One region of the Pantoea sp. Ep11b genome, then DNA from elsewhere that is predicted to be linked to it. Evidence: predicted binding sites of a transcription regulator. Region 1 holds the regulator's gene; the other holds the start of a gene.
What was found. Region 1 encodes PurR, which represses purine synthesis genes. Its sites were predicted from a motif close to CANGCAAACGTTTGCNTG; they were not measured.
Positions count from the first base shown of each region.

Region 2: a site for PurR is predicted at 1,377-1,394, ahead of purT (formate-dependent phosphoribosylglycinamide formyltransferase). Genes of this name have one in related genera too.

Region 1 is NZ_CP160631.1:2,143,090-2,147,861, forward strand. Features, by position in the region: gene cfa (cyclopropane fatty acyl phospholipid synthase) at 1-214, opposite strand, end outside; gene punC (purine nucleoside transporter PunC) at 524-1,726, opposite strand; gene punR (DNA-binding transcriptional activator PunR) at 1,834-2,739, shown strand; gene purR (HTH-type transcriptional repressor PurR) at 2,736-3,761, opposite strand; gene AB1748_RS10205 (YnhF family membrane protein) at 4,044-4,133, shown strand; gene AB1748_RS10210 (C40 family peptidase) at 4,182-4,772, opposite strand, start outside.
Region 2 is NZ_CP160631.1:2,607,536-2,612,307, forward strand. Features, by position in the region: gene AB1748_RS12375 (prolyl oligopeptidase family serine peptidase) at 1-485, opposite strand, end outside; gene AB1748_RS12380 (tellurite resistance TerB family protein) at 613-1,266, opposite strand; gene purT (formate-dependent phosphoribosylglycinamide formyltransferase) at 1,432-2,610, shown strand; gene AB1748_RS12390 (bifunctional 4-hydroxy-2-oxoglutarate aldolase/2-dehydro-3-deoxy-phosphogluconate aldolase) at 2,645-3,283, opposite strand; gene zwf (glucose-6-phosphate dehydrogenase) at 3,495-4,772, opposite strand, start outside.

The DNA.
Region 1 (4,772 bases):
GCCGATCGCACCCCCACCAGCCATCCATATAGCTCTCACCGAGCCCGAGTGACCCCTCCTGCAGGACACGCTTAAAGAATCCGGGATGCGTGACCTGGATATCCCAGGGGCGTGAACCATTAATTTCGATATCCGCTTTTTCCAGCAGCTCGTGAATGATGCGATACCAGGGATTCTCTTCCGGGCTTACTGCTTCTGCATAAGATGAACTCATAGCTTTTCCACCACCTGTCCAGTCTGAGCCTGCACAAAGAGTAGCCAATTTGTCAGGCATTGAGAAACGCAACGGATGACTCCGCACACCGATTATCTGTGTGGTACAGAGGACTGGAGTAGCCTGTGACAGGGCGGAAAAGGTAAGAATAACGCGTGCAGATACCGTCCCGGCAACAGGCTGCCAATCAAGTTACTACGTTATTATCTTTTTGATTTGTCGAAGATTATTTGACCCGGATGAGTATATTCTCACGCGGGTCAATGTTCAATGGCTTATTGTCAGCAGGCTAACTAAAAAGCCTGTGCGTTACTGATTATCCTGGCAGGCAGGCTGAGAGGAGGCAACAACCGTTTGTGCGCTTGCGGCACGCTGCATGATGTAACCGATTAGCGCGAGCAGAATCGTTACCGTCATGATCAGGGTGGTGGTAAACAGAGGCTGGGTTAATCCGGCCGACACGGCCAGGCTGGCGACGAAGCAGAGTCCCAGCTGCAGCGTATTCTGTAGCGCGGCCGCTTTCCCGGTCGCGTGCGGGAACGGCATCAGCGCGCTGGCGACCACAATCGGATAGATCGCGCCATTTGCCAGCGCCATGCCGCAGAATGGCACCATCAGACCGGCCAGGGTGCTGCTGCCTGAAAGCGCCACGGCGAACAGCGCCAGAATGCTCAGGCTGTAAATCCCCAGCAGCGCGGGCAGGATCTGTGCGCCATTAAAACGGTTAAGCAGGGCACGACAGCCAAATCCGCCAATCAGGAAGGCGAGCGTCTGCGGCACATAGCTCAGACCGATATCGGCGGGTGAAAGGCCCAGATCCGCCAGGATAAAGGGGGAACCGGTCAGCCACGCGAAAAAGCTGGCAGAGCAGGCAGAGTAGATCAGCACATTGCCGCTGTAGATACGTGATTTCAGCAACGTAAAGAAGCCGGGCTGCGATCCTTTCTCCGCCGCCACCTTGCGCACGGCGGGCAGACGCAGGGTCACGAGGATGAGCGCCACCGCAATCAGCGTCAGCACCAGGAAAATTGAACGCCAGTGGAAGTGACCGATCAGCCAGGCGCCCAGCAACGGAGCCAGCGCCGGTGAGAGGGCGACCAGCGGCATGATGGTGGCGAAAACTTTGCTGGCGCGTGCGGCAGGATAGCGGTCCACCACCAGCGCCTGCCAGCTTACGGCAGCGGCACAGACGCCAATTGCCTGAACAAATCGCAGTGTCAGCATCAGGGAAATGTCGCTGACCCACAGCATCCCGGCGCAGCCGACTGCAAACAGCGTCAGACCGGCCAGCAGTACCGGCTTGCGGCCAATCCGGTCCGACAGCGGCCCCCAGAAGAGCTGGCCACAGGCGAAGCCCGCCAGAAAGAGACTCATACTGGCGCTGATCAGGCCGGGCGAGGTGTTAAAGCTCTGCTGCATCGCACCGAAGGCGGGCAGGTACATATCCGTAGCCAGAAAGCCCAGCATACTCAGCAGGGCAAGATAGGGCATAAATCCTTTATTCGATAACATCTGATTCTCATTTTTGCAGAATGAACGCGGCAGAGTGTAAAAGGTGCGTTTGCCGCTGTGAAACGCTAATATTTGCCGATTGCTGTTAAAAATTTTGAAGGCAGATTATGTGGTCGGAATATGCATTAGAGGTGGTTGACGCGGTGGCCCGCGGCGGCAGCTTCAGCGCAGCAGCACAGGAGCTACATCGGGTGCCCTCTGCCATCAGCTACACCGTGCGTCAGCTTGAGACCTGGCTGGCGGTCCCGCTGTTCGAACGTCAGCATCGGGAAGTGGTGCTGACCCCGGCAGGCGAACATTTTGTGCGGGAAGGGCGCAGCGTTATCAAAAAAATGCTCGCTACCCGCCGACAGTGTCAGCAGCTGGCGAATGGCTGGCGTGGTCAGCTGAGCATCGCCGTCGATCGCATCGCTAAACCGCAGCGTACCCGACAGCTGGTCAAAGATTTCTATCGCCACTTCCCGGATATGGAGCTGAGCATCAGTTATGAAGTGTTCAATGGCGTCTGGGATGCGCTGGCCGATGGGCGGGTGGAGATCGCGATTGGCGCCACTCAGGCGATTCCGGTAGGCGGGCGTTTTGCCTTTCGCGATATGGGCACCCTGAACTGGCGCTGCGTGGTCGCGCCCGATCATCCCCTGACGCAGGCGAGCCAGATAGATGATGACACGCTGCGCAGCTGGCCGTCGCTGGTGCTGGAAGATACCTCGCGGGCGCTGCCGCGCCGGATGACGTGGACGCTGGACAATCAGCGCAGGCTGGTGGTGCCGGAGTGGCAGACCGGGCTGGAGTGTGTGCAGGCGGGATTGTGTGTGGCGATGGTGCCCGGCCATCTGGCCAGACCGCTGCTCGACAGTGGCGATCTGGCCGAGCTGACGCTGCCGGTTCCGTTTCCGGACAGTCCGTGCTGCGTCAGCTGGGCAGAAGATCGTGCATCACCGGCGACAGGCTGGTTGCTCAGCTATCTGGGTGATGCGCAGACGCTTAATCAGGAGTGGTTAAGCGAGGATTAACGCCGGTAGTCGCGGAACGGGCCATCGGCGACGGAACGACGTTCGATCAGCGTCGGGTGAACCTCGATGGTCTGCGACACTTCACGCTTGCTGGTAATGCGGTCCAGCAGCATATCCAGCGCCTTTTCGCCCAGCTGGGCTTTCGGCTGATGGACGGTAGTCAGGGCTGGCGCGAAATAGCGCGCGTTGCGCACATTGTCATACCCGATCACCGAAATATCCTGAGGAACGCGTAATCCCATCTCGTCGGCGGCGCAAATCGCCCCCATTGCCATGATGTCACCGCCACAGAATACCGCCGTAGGGCGCTGCTTCTGCGACAGAATCTGCTGCATGGCCTGATAGCCAGACTCCGGCTCGAAGTCGCCCTGAACGATCCACTCGGCGCGCGGCTGGATATTTGCCTCTTCCAGCGCCTTCAGGAAACCGGCATGACGGCCACCCCCGGTATTGCGCTCCATCTGGCCGGGAATGGCGCCAATATCACGGTGCCCGCGCTCAATCAGATAGCGGCCGGCCAGATAACCGCCCTGGAAGGCGTTGTCCAGCACTGTGTCAGTGAAGTCGGCGCGGGATTCGCCCCAGTCCATCACCACCATCGGGATGTTGCGATTCTCTTCAAGCATCTGCAGCAGGTCGTCCGGGTATTCGGAGCACATCACCAGCAGGCCATCCACGCGCTTCTGCGCCATCATGCTGAGATAGGCGCGCTGCTTTTGCAGATCGTTGTGGGCATTCCCCAGGATCAGCGTATAGCCCTTATCGAAGCAGTGATTCTCGACGGCTTCGATAATTTCAGCGAAGTAGGGCGCTTCGCTGGAGGTGGCCAGCAGCCCCAGCGTGCGGGTGTGGTTCACTTTCAGGCTGCGTGCCACGGCGCTCGGTGAGTAGTGCAGTTCCTTGATCGCCTGCCAGACCGCTTCGCGCGTCTCTTCAGCGACAAAGCGGGTTTTATTAATGACGTGCGAAACGGTGGTCGTGGAGACGCCAGCGCGTTTTGCCACATCTTTTATTGTTGCCATGTAAATCAGACTCCGGTGCTTATCTAACTCTCTGATAAGCGTAGTGTTAAACGTTTGCGTCTGCTCAGGGTTTTTTTCGCAAAAATGCAGCGTTGCTGGCCGGTAATCTGACCGCGGGCGACGGAAATCACGCCTGAAAAAAGGTGCAAACGGAATCAGCGTTGCGCGCGTTGCGCAACAAAGGCGGGATTCTAACAAGGCTGGACGGATAACACGAGATTTTTACCGGGTCGTGTGGGAAAATGAAATAACCCTGTGAACTGTGTGACTAAGGAGCAAGCCGTGAGTACCGACCTCAAACTGGCATTAATGACCACCGTTGGCTGTCTGCTGATGATTGTGGCCTTTAGTTTTACCGCCATTCTGCACTGATAAAAAAAGCCGGGATTTTCCCGGCTTTTTTTCTGACTCTGCTGCTGTTCAGCGGATCGTTTTCGGCGTCATCACCCGGCGGGCGCCGATGTAGTGGCGCTGCCAGTAATCTTCCCCTAATGCGCTGATCTGGATATCTTTGCCGGTGCGGGGCGATTGAATAAACTTGCCGTCACCCAGGTAAACTCCGACATGATCGGCGGTGCCGCGGCCATTGATGCGGAAGAAGACCAGATCGCCTTTCTCCAGCGACTCACGCTTGATCGGCGCGGCGTCACGCAGGTGGTACATCTCATTGGCGGTACGCGGGATCTTAAACTTCACCAGATCCTTATAGGCGTACCAGACCAGACCGCTGCAGTCGAAACCGGTGTGCGGAGACGTTCCGCCCCACTGATAGGGTTTTCCCAGCTGACCCATCAGCTTGGTCATCGCCGTTTCACGCGCCTTCTGGTAACGCTGGCGGTGAGATTTGCTCATTTTAATGGTGCCGGTTTCGCGGGTATCCGCGTCGGCGGTTTTCAGCGCACGCTGATGACCATAGCGTTTCTTTTCGTGATTCTTGCTGATGCGGGCGGTTTTAAGCGAGGTCTTCTTAGCGGGTGTCTGTGTCGCGGTGAGTTCAGCTTTTTTCTGTTT
Region 2 (4,772 bases), 460 kb from region 1:
TCCAGATTGCGGAAGCGGATGCCGTACTGACGTCGCGACAGAAAGTCTTCCGCCAGCGCCATCAGACGATTGTCCGGGCTGATATGCAGCGCGCCCATGGTGTAGAACTCGCTGTGCGAGGCTCGCTGGTTGGCGTCCAGCAGCAGGCTCCACTCCCCGGATTCGTCGCTCGCGGCGGGCTGACGGTAATAGGCCGGATATTCGTTACCGCTCTGATAGCGGCTCTGATAGCGGTAGCCATTTTTTACATAAGGCACCGAGTGATCTTCCGGGGGCAGCCGATCGATGATCTCTTTTAATACCCGATCCTGCAGCGGCTGCTGCGACGACATGATCTGTTTGCCGTAATTGTTCTCGGCGCGCAGGTAATCAAGGACTTCGCTGTTTTCACGTTTGTCGTCGCGCAGCCAGTAGTAGTTATCAATGCGCGTCTCGCCGTGCAGCGTCATCTCATGAGGAATTTTTTTTGCGATGGGAGCTTTCATCCATCTCTCTCCGTGAACGTCATGATCTTTAAGCGTAACACTTCAGCAGCCGGAAGCCAGAGGCGGGATAGCAGGGTTACGCTGGCGGGGGCGATAGCCTGCCCCGCCAGCGGTTGGTCAGCGGAAATTAACCGGCGGGGAGTCGGGCTTTCTCTTCATTGAGATCCTGCTGAATGCCGTCGCGGACATCCTGCGGGATTTTCAGGGCGTCGCCCAGCGCAGAGAGATAGCTGCGCTCCATAAAGTGATCGATGTCGATAGCTGCACAGCTCAGGAAATAGAGCTCCAGCGCCTCCTCCTCATTTCTGACATCGGCGGCCAGCCACTGCGGGTCGAGCGGGCGGTTCATCGCCCTCTGGATCAGCTGTTCCGCCTCCTGACCGTAGCCGGACTGATGAATATTCTGTTCGATGGCGGCGCGCTCCTGATCGTCAATGTGCCCGTCGCTTTTGGCGGCAAACACCAGCGCCGTGACCAGGCGTTCAGCTCGTTTATCGATCGGCGTCTGCGCCACCCCAAAGTCAGGTTCGTTCTGGTGCGCTTCGCTGACCCGCTGCTTATATTTGCTCCACAGCACTGCGCCTGCGGCGGCCCCACCGCCAATTATCAGGGCTTTGCCACCATATTTCGTCAGCAGCTTTCGCGACGATTTACTGGCGACCAGCATCCCGGCCAGACCGCCCAGCGCACCGGGCGCGAGCATATCGCTTAAGCTGCCGCCCGCTTTACCCTCGCCCTTTTTTGCCAGCACGGACTGAATCTGTTGCAACCAGTTAGTCATCATCCACTCCTTTTACAGTGTCAGCCTGCTATCCTGGCGAAACGGATGTCAGGAAACGTCAGAGCGGGAAAAGTAAGGCAAACGGCAGGGTGACCAGGCCGAAGGATGAGAACGCAAACGTTTTCGTTTATACTGCGGCCGAATTCTGACTGCTTAGGTGAATGTATGACAACTCTCGGAACCGCGCTGCGCCCGGCAGCGACGCGCGTGATGTTATTAGGTTCAGGTGAACTGGGAAAAGAGGTGGCGCTGGAGTGTCAGCGTCTGGGGGTAGAGGTGATCGCGGTGGATCGTTACGCCGATGCGCCAGCGATGCACGTCGCGCATCGCAGCTATGTGATCAATATGCTCGATGGCGCAGCCCTGGCCGCGCTGATTGCAGAAGAGAAACCTGACTTTGTCGTACCGGAAATCGAGGCGATCGCCACCGATATGCTGGTTGAGCTTGAGCAGCAGGGTCAGCGCGTCGTGCCGACCGCCCGTGCCGCCCGGCTGACGATGAATCGCGAGGGCATCCGTCGTCTGGCCGCCGAAGAGTTATCCCTGCCGACCTCCCGCTACTGCTTTGCCGACAGCAAGGCGAGCTTCGATGACGCCGCCGCCGGAATCGGCTTCCCCTGTATCGTGAAGCCGGTCATGAGTTCATCCGGAAAAGGCCAGAGCTTTATCCGCGACGCCAGCCAGCTTGATCAGGCGTGGGAGTATGCGCAACAGGGTGGCCGCGCCGGTGCCGGTCGCGTCATCGTCGAAGGCGTGGTGAATTTCGACTTTGAGATCACCCTGCTGACCATCAGCGCGGTTGACGGCATTCATTTCTGTGCGCCGATTGGTCACCGTCAGGAGGATGGCGACTATCGCGAATCCTGGCAGCCGCAGCAGATGAGCGATGTGGCGCTGCAGCGGGCGCAGGATGTGGCCGCGCAGGTGGTGAAGGCGCTGGGCGGCTATGGCCTGTTTGGCGTTGAGCTGTTCGTCTGCGGTGATGAGGTGGTCTTCAGCGAAGTGTCGCCACGTCCTCACGACACCGGAATGGTGACGCTGATTTCGCAGGATCTGTCAGAGTTTGCGCTCCACGTCCGGGCATTTCTCGGTCTGCCGATTGGCGGGATCCGCCAGTATGGTCCGTCCGCGTCCGCCGTGATCCTGCCGCAGCTGACCAGCCAGAACGTACAGTTTGTGAATGTGGAAGCGGCGCTGGGCGCGGGTCTGCAACTGCGCCTGTTCGGTAAGCCGGAGATCAGCGGGCAGCGTCGTCTGGGCGTTGCGCTGGCCAGCGGTGACAGCACCACTCAGGCGATTGCGCGTGCGGTTGCCAGCGCAGCGGCGGTCACCGTTCAGGGGTAACGGTGTGCGGTGAGCCGAAGCTCACCGCCATCACTTACTTCGCGCCCTCGACCGCTTCGCGGGCCAGGCGGGTGATGCGATCCCAGTCGCCCGCTTCCAGCGCGTCGTTTGGCACCAGCCAGGAGCCGCCGATACACAGTACGCTTTTCAGCGCCAGATAGTCGCGGTAGTTCGCAGGCGAGATACCGCCGGTCGGGCAGAAACGCACCTGCGGGAAAGGTCCGCCAATCGCCTGCAGCGCCTTCACCCCGCCATTCGCTTCCGCCGGGAAAAACTTGAACTCGCGCAGACCGTAATCCATGCCGGTCATTAATTCAGAGACGGTGCTGATCCCCGGGATCAGGGGAACCGGTCCCTCGACGGCGGCTTTCAGTAACGATTCGGTCACGCCAGGGCTGATGACAAACTGTGCACCCGCGTCGGTAACTTCCTGCAGCTGCTGCGGGTTGATGACCGTGCCCGCGCCCACGATCGCCTCCGGCACCTCTTTGATCATCGCACGTAAGGCATCCATGGCGACGGGCGTGCGCAGCGTGACTTCCAGCACTTTAACGCCGCCCGCCACCAGCGCCTTCGCCATCGGCACCGCATGTTCCAGTTTATTGACAACGATGACCGGCACCACAGGTCCGGTGGTCAGAATCTGTTCAGCACTCATTTTCCAGTTTTTCATCAGTTCCCCTTGCTTGATAACACCGGGATTGCGGCCCGGTCATGGAGCATCCGCTCCTGCCCTGTAAGTTGCGTCACTACCATACATGATCCCCTTCCTGAGCGTCTATCATCCTGCCGCCATTTTGAAACAGCAGTTCACTTTTCTCTCTCCGGCGGGCTGACGCAGGGCGAAAAAAAAGCCCGCGTTGCGGGCTTCATCATGACGTGGGTTATTCAAACTCGTTCCACGAGCGACCATCGCGGGTGATCATCGCGACCGAGGCCACCGGGCCCCAGGTGCCCGCCTGATACGGTTTGGAGGAGTCGCCATCGGCAGCCCAGGCGTTGATAATGGAATCCACATAGGTCCATGCGGCTTCCACCTCATCACGGCGGACGAACAGCGCCTGAATACCCCGCATACTCTCCAGCAACAGACGCTCGTAGGCATCAGCCAGATGTGACTGGTTAAAGGTCTCGGAGTAGCTCAGGTCCAGCTTGGTGGTCTGCAGTTTGTGCTTATGATCCAGACCCGGCACTTTGTTCAGGATTTCGATATCCACCCCTTCATCCGGCTGCAGACGGATCGTCAGCTTGTTCTGCGGCAGCTCAGAGTAGGAATCCTTGAACAGGTTCATCTCCGGGTTTTTGAAGTACACCACGACTTCGGAGCATTTGGTCGGCAGACGCTTACCGGTACGCAGGTAGAAGGGTACGCCCGCCCAGCGCCAGTTGTCGATATCCACCCGAATCGCCACAAAGGTCTCCGTTGAGCTGGACTTATTGGCCCCCTCTTCTTCCAGGTAGCCCGGCACTTTTTTACCCTGCACGAAGCCCGCGGTGTACTGACCACGAACGGTTTTCTCGCGCACGTTGGTCTGGTCGATACGGCGCAGCGAGCGCAGCACTTTGACTTTCTCGTCACGGATGCTGTCGGCGCTGAGATCGGACGGTGGTGACATGGCGATCATGGTCAGGATCTGCAGCAGGTGGTTCTGGATCATGTCGCGCATCTGACCCGCTTTGTCGAAGTAACCCCAGCGGCCTTCGATCCCCACCTCTTCTGCCACGGTGATCTGCACATGGTCGATGGTGCGGTTATCCCAGTTGTTGACGAAGATAGAGTTAGCAAAGCGCAGCGCCAGCAGGTTCAGCACGGTCTCTTTGCCAAGATAGTGGTCGATACGGAACACCTGGCTCTCATCAAAATATTCGCCAACGCTGTCGTTGATCTCCTGCGACGTTTCCAGTGAGGTGCCCAGCGGCTTCTCCATGACCACACGCGCCGGCTTCGCATTCAGCTTCGCGGTGCCCAGCCCCTGACAGATCGCGCCAAAGGTGCTTGGCGGCATCGCAAAGTAGTTAATGGTGGTGCGGTTCTTCTGGTCCAGCATCTTGCCCAGTTTCGGGAAGTGCGTGGTGTCGTTGACATCGAGGTTGCAGAAGTCGAGACGATTGCTGAGTTTGTCCCACAGCGCTTCGTCAATCTTCTCCTTCATGAAGGTTTC